2 regions of the Pseudomonas sp. D5(2026) genome follow, and region 2 is predicted to be linked to the other one. Evidence: predicted binding sites of a transcription regulator. Region 2 holds the regulator's gene; the other holds the start of a gene.
What was found. The regulator sigma-54, encoded in region 2, starts transcription at its own class of promoters, with help from an activator protein. The targets are predictions, from matches to a motif close to ANTGGCATNNANNTTGCTNT.

Region 1: the regulator sigma-54 is predicted to act here: its motif matches at 1,479-1,498, upstream of glnA (type I glutamate--ammonia ligase).

What each region holds. Positions count from the first base shown of each region.
Region 1 is NZ_CM173421.1:5,217,425-5,220,835, reverse strand. It holds gene glnA (type I glutamate--ammonia ligase) at 1-1,381, opposite strand, end outside; gene thiI (tRNA uracil 4-sulfurtransferase ThiI) at 1,998-3,411, shown strand, end outside.
Region 2 is NZ_CM173421.1:983,875-987,285, reverse strand. It holds gene lptA (lipopolysaccharide transport periplasmic protein LptA) at 1-502, shown strand, start outside; gene lptB (LPS export ABC transporter ATP-binding protein) at 503-1,228, shown strand; gene AC3B5Q_RS04585 (RNA polymerase factor sigma-54) at 1,404-2,897, shown strand; gene hpf (ribosome hibernation-promoting factor, HPF/YfiA family) at 2,977-3,285, shown strand; gene ptsN (PTS IIA-like nitrogen regulatory protein PtsN) at 3,298-3,411, shown strand, end outside.

The DNA.
Region 1 (3,411 bases), 1.4 Mb from region 2:
CCAGCGGGTGTACGAAGGTGCGGACCTTGATTTCTTCTTCGCTCTTCAGCTCGATGAAGGCATCGATGAAGTCGTCGGAGAACACGCCGCCCTTGGTCAGGAACGCACGGCCTTTATCCAGCTCTTCCAGAGCTTCTTTCAGGCTGCCGCACACTTGCGGGATGTTCTTGGCTTCTTCTGGCGGCAGGTCGTACAGGTTCTTGTCGGCCGCGTCGCCTGGGTGGATCTTGTTCTGGATGCCGTCCAGGCCAGCCATCAGCAGGGCCGCGAAGGCCAGGTACGGGTTGGCCGATGGGTCCGGGAAGCGTGCTTCGATACGGCGGGCTTTCGGGCTGCCAACGTAAGGAATACGGATCGAGGCGGAACGGTTGCGAGCCGAGTAGGCCAGCATTACCGGGGCTTCGAAGCCTGGAACCAGACGCTTGTAGGAGTTGGTCGACGGGTTGGTGAAGCCGTTCAGGGCCTTACCGTGCTTGATGATACCGCCGATGAAGTACAGAGCGGTGTCGGACAGGCCGGCATAGCCTTCACCCGAGAAGGTGTTCTTGCCGTCTTTCCAGATCGACATGTGCACGTGCATGCCCGAGCCGTTGTCGCCGTACAGTGGCTTCGGCATGAAGGTGGCGGTACGGCCGTAAGCGTCGGCAACGTTGTGCACGACGTATTTCAGCGCCTGTACTTCGTCAGCCTTCTTCACCAGGGTGTTGAACTTGACGCCGATTTCGTTCTGGCCGGCAGTCGCCACTTCGTGGTGGTGAACTTCAACGGTCTGGCCCATTTCTTCCAGAGCGTTGCACATGGCAGTACGGATTTCGTGGTCGTGGTCGAACGGCGGAACCGGGAAGTAGCCGCCTTTCACGCCTGGACGGTGGCCTTTGTTGCCGCCTTCCACGTCAGCGCCGGTCATCCACGAGCCCTGCTCGGAGAAGATCTTGAACATCGAGCCGGAGATGTCCGACTGGAACTTCACTTCGTCGAAGATGAAGAACTCAGGCTCTGGGCCGGCGAATACGGTGTCACCGATGCCGGTGCTCTTCAGGTACTCTTCGGCGCGCTTGGCGATTGCACGTGGGTCGCGATCGTAGCCCTGCATGCTCGACGGGTCGACGATGTCGCAGGTAATGATCAGGGTTGGCTCTTCGGTGAACGGATCCAGAACGGCGGTTTCGTCAACCGGCATCAGGATCATGTCGGAGGCTTCGATGCCTTTCCAGCCAGCGATGGAGGAACCGTCGAACATCTTGCCGACTTCGAAGAAGTCTTCGTCCAGCGCATCACGCGACGGCATGGTCACGTGGTGCTGAGTGCCTTTGGTGTCCGTGAAACGCAGATCAATCCACTTGACGTCATGATCTTTGATGAGTTGAACCGACTTCGACATGTTGTCCTCCGGATGGTCTAGAGCGCGGTGGGCCGCTGCCCTGGAAAAAGGGTGTTGCCGGGCGCGGATAGTCGGCCAAGCTTACCTGCCTCACAAGGGAGCAAATTGCATGCCAGTGCCCGAAAATGGCGAGGTTGGGATAAAAGGGGGCGTTTGCGGGCATTTGGCGTTGGGGTAGGCTGAGAAAGTGCACTCTTAAGATGCGAATTTTGGAGGTGGCGCACCATTAGGGTGCACGCCTTGGTTTTTGTGGTGCCCGTGAGACCGAGCGCCGCCCGCGCGGCGCATCGCGAGCAAGCTCGCTCCTACATCTGTTTCGGGCCAATTATTTCTGGGGGATTTGCGCGCGAACGCCTTGGCGCATGGCGCGATATCGCGTCGTACAAACAAGGCGGTCGCGCGCGCCTGTCGCAGGCGTAACTGGCCCGAAACAGACGTAGGAGCGAGCGCAGCTCGCGATGCGCCGCGCGGGCGGCGCTCGGTCTCACGGGCACCAAAAAATCCGGCTCTGACATTTATCTCAAAGCTTCTGATCAAAAGTTGGTCAAATCCTGAGCAATTTCCGATATAATTCGCGCCCCTCATTTTCGGCAGGCCCTGCGCGCGCTGTTAACCAATGAAACTTATCGTCAAAGTCTTCCCAGAAATCACCATCAAAAGCCGGCCGGTGCGCAAGCGCTTCATCCGCCAGCTTGGCAAGAACATCCGCAACGTGCTCAAGGATCTCGACCCTGAGCTCGCGGTAGATGGTGTCTGGGACAATCTCGAAGTGGTTACCCGCGTCGAAGACGAAAAAGTCCAGCGCGAGATGATCGAACGCCTCACCTGCACGCCGGGTATCACCCACTTCCTGCAGGTTGAGGAATACCCGCTGGGGGACTTCGACGACATCGTCGCCAAGTGCAAGCACCACTTCGGCCACCTGCTGGCCGGCAAGCACTTCGCCGTGCGCTGCAAGCGCGGTGGCCACCATGACTTCACCTCGATGGATGTCGACCGTTATGTCGGCAGCCAACTGCGCCAGCAGTGTGGCGCCGCCGGGATCGAGCTGAAAAAGCCTGAAGTGCTGGTGCGCATCGAAATCCGCGACCAGCGCCTGTACGTGATCCACAACCAGCACAACGGCATCGGCGGTTATCCGCTGGGCGCCTTGGAGCAGACCCTGGTGCTGATGTCCGGTGGTTTCGACTCCACCGTTGCGGCCTACCAGATGATGCGCCGCGGCCTGATGACCCACTTCTGCTTCTTCAACCTCGGCGGCCGTGCCCACGAGCTGGGCGTGATGGAAGTGGCCCACTACCTGTGGAAGAAGTACGGCAGCAGCCAGCGTGTACTGTTCATCAGCGTGCCGTTCGAAGAAGTGGTTGGCGAAATCCTCAACAAGGTCGACAACAGCTACATGGGCGTGACACTCAAGCGCATGATGCTGCGAGGCGCCGCCCATATGGCCGACCGCCTGCAGATCGACGCGCTGGTGACAGGCGAAGCGATTTCCCAGGTGTCCAGCCAGACCTTGCCGAACCTGTCGATCATCGACTCGGCCACCGACAAGCTGGTGCTGCGCCCGCTGCTGGCCAGCCACAAGCAGGACATCATCGACCAGGCCACCGAAATCGGTACCGCGGACTTTGCCAAGCACATGCCGGAATACTGCGGCGTGATCTCGGTAAACCCGACCACCCATGCCAAGCGTCACCGCATGGAGCACGAAGAAAAACAGTTCGACATGGCCGTACTGGAGCGCGCTCTTGAGCGCGCCAAGTTCATTTCCATCGATCATGTGATCGATGAGCTGGGCAAGGACATTGAAATCGAGGAAGTGGCCGAGGCGCTGCCTGGCCAGATCGTCATCGACATTCGCCACCCCGATGCCCAGGAAGACGAACCTCTGGTGCTGGAAGGTATCGAGGTCCAGGCCATGCCGTTCTACGCCATCAACAGCAAGTTCAAGCATCTGGACCCTACGCGCCAGTACTTGCTGTATTGCGACAAGGGTGTGATGAGCCGTTTGCACGCACACCACCTGCTCA
Region 2 (3,411 bases):
CCTTTTGCTCAGCCTGAGCGCAGCACTGGGAAGCGCGAGCGCCTTCGCACTGCCGAATGACCGTGATCAGCCGATCCGCATCCAGGCCGACCAGGCTCACCTGGATGACAAGCAAGGCGTGGCCACCTATACCGGTGACGTGATCATCACCCAAGGTTCGATGATGATCAAAGGCAACACCGTGACCATCACCCGCTCCGCCTCCGGCGACATCGATGTGGTGACCTCGGTGGGCAACCTGGCCTACTTCGAGCAGCAGCAGAGCGCAGCCAAGCCGGACAAGATGAAAGGCTGGGGCGTGACCATCCAGTACCAGGCGCAGAAGGACCTGGTAATTCTCACCGACCGCGCCAAGGTCGAGAACGAAGGCAACACCACCGAAGGCGAAAAGATCGTCTACAACACCCAGACCCAGGTGGCGACCGCCGGTCGCGGTAGCAACGTGACAACACCACGTCAGCGTATCGACATGGTGATCCAGCCCAAGAAGAAGGCCGAGTAAATGGCAACCCTCAAAGCCCAGCACCTGGCAAAGAGCTACAAGGGGCGGCAGGTAGTACGTGATGTCAGCCTGTCGATCGACAGCGGCCAGATCGTCGGCCTGCTCGGCCCCAACGGCGCCGGCAAGACCACTTGCTTCTACATGATTGTCGGGCTGGTCCAGGCCGAACAGGGCCGAGTACTGATCGACAACCTCGATGTGAGCCACCAGCCCATGCACGGCCGCGCCCGCGCCGGCATCGGCTACCTGCCGCAGGAGGCCTCGATCTTCCGCAAGCTGTCGGTAGCCGACAACATCATGGCCATCCTCGAGACCCGCAAGGATCTCGACCGGGACGGCCGCCGCAAAGAGCTGGAAAGCCTGCTGCAGGAGTTCCACATCAGCCACATCCGCGACAACCTCGGCATGAGCCTGTCCGGTGGCGAACGCCGCCGCGTCGAGATTGCCCGCGCCCTGGCGACAGCGCCCAAGTTCATCCTGCTGGACGAACCGTTCGCCGGTGTCGACCCGATTTCGGTTGGCGACATCAAGCAGATCATCCACCACCTCAAGGCCAAGGGTATCGGTGTACTGATTACCGACCACAACGTGCGTGAAACGCTGGATATCTGCGAAACCGCTTACATCGTCAACGATGGCCGACTGATCGCTGAAGGCGACGCAGAAACCATCCTGGCAAACGATCTGGTCAAAGAAGTTTACCTGGGCCATGAGTTCCGCCTCTGACCCGGCAAGCGCCTGAAGTACTGGCTAACAGCCGTGAGACTGCGGGTAAAGTTGTTACGGTACTCTAGGCAAACGCTACAATTTAAGGCATAAAACTTGCTTGATCTGGCGCTCCGGCGCCCTCGTGTAGTGGATGGCGCATGCGCGCCGGCGAACAAGGTATTAAGCCCCTGCCATGAAACCATCGCTCGTCCTAAAAATGGGCCAGCAACTGACGATGACTCCTCAGTTGCAACAGGCCATCCGCCTGCTCCAGCTCTCAACCCTGGACCTCCAACAGGAAATCCAGGAAGCGCTGGAGTCGAACCCGATGCTCGAACGTCAGGAAGACGGCGAAGACTTCGACAACAGCGACCCGATGGCCGACAACGCCGAGAACAAGCCGGCCGCCGAAGTTCAGGACAACAGCTTCCAGGAAAGCGCCGTCAGCGCCGACAACCTGGAAGACGGTGAGTGGAGCGAGCGCATCCCCAACGAGCTCCCGGTCGATACCGCCTGGGAAGACATCTACCAGACCAGCGCCAGCAGCCTGCCGAGCAACGATGACGACGAGTGGGACTTCACCACACGCACATCGGCCGGCGAGAGCCTGCAAAGCCACCTGCTGTGGCAGTTGAACCTGGCGCCGATGTCCGACACCGACCGCTTGATTGCCGTCACCCTGATCGACAGCATCAACGGGCAGGGCTACCTGGAAGACACCCTCGAAGAAATCTGCGCCGGTTTCGACCCGGAGCTGGATATCGAGCTGGACGAGGTCGAAGCAGTACTGCACCGCATCCAGCAGTTCGAGCCGGCTGGCGTCGGTGCTCGCAACCTCGGCGAATGCCTGTTGCTGCAACTGCGCCAACTGCCCGCTACAACCCCGTGGATGACCGAAGCCAAGCGTCTGGTCACCGATTTCATCGACCTGCTCGGCAGCCGTGACTACAGCCAGCTGATGCGGCGGATGAAAATCAAGGAAGACGAGCTGCGCCAGGTCATCGAACTGGTGCAAAGCCTTAACCCGCGCCCTGGTTCGCAGATCGAGTCCAGCGAGCCCGAGTACGTGGTGCCCGACGTCATCGTGCGCAAGGACAGCGACCGTTGGCTGGTAGAGCTGAACCAGGAAGCCATCCCACGCCTGCGCGTCAACCCGCAGTACGCCGGCTTCGTGCGACGTGCCGACACCAGCGCCGACAACACCTTCATGCGCAACCAGCTACAGGAAGCGCGCTGGTTCATCAAGAGCCTGCAAAGCCGTAACGAAACCCTGATGAAGGTGGCCACGCAGATCGTCGAGCACCAGCGCGGCTTCCTCGACCACGGCGACGAAGCGATGAAGCCGTTGGTACTGCATGACATTGCCGAAGCAGTAGGCATGCACGAATCGACCATCTCGCGGGTTACCACGCAGAAATACATGCACACCCCGCGCGGTATCTACGAACTGAAATACTTTTTCTCCAGCCATGTCAGCACCTCCGAAGGCGGAGAATGCTCGTCCACGGCGATCCGCGCGATCATCAAGAAACTGGTTGCGGCGGAAAATCAGAAAAAGCCATTGAGTGACAGCAAGATCGCTGGTTTACTGGAGGCACAAGGCATCCAGGTAGCCCGTCGCACCGTCGCCAAGTACCGCGAGTCCCTCGGCATCGCACCGTCGAGCGAACGCAAGCGACTGATGTAGCCCCTGAGATGAGCCACAGCGTTTTCGTGGCAGGTGCAAGACCTGCCTCTTTATGCACGGGCAACAAAGGAGAAGCTGTATGCAAGTCAATATCAGTGGACAGCATGTAGAAGTCACCCAGCCACTGCGCGATTACGTGCTTGAAAAGCTCGCCCGCGTGGAGAGTCACTTCGACAAGATCACCAACGTGCAGGTAATCATGAAAGTCGAGAAGCTTCAGCAGAAGGTCGAGGCGACCCTGCAGATTCCCGGCGGCGAAGTGGTAGCCAACGCCGAACACGAAGACATGTATGCAGCGATCGATGCCTTGGCCGACAAGCTCGACCGCCAACTGAAAAAACACAAGGAAAAACAGCAAAGCCTGCTGCAAGGTGCAGCTGCCCGCTGATCCCCCTCATCCATGATCCGACTTGAAACCATCCTGACCCCCGGCCGTTCCCTCGTGAACGTGCCGGGCGGCAGCAAGAAGCGCGCCCTGGAAAAGGTCGCCACTGTCATCGCCGACCAAGTGCCA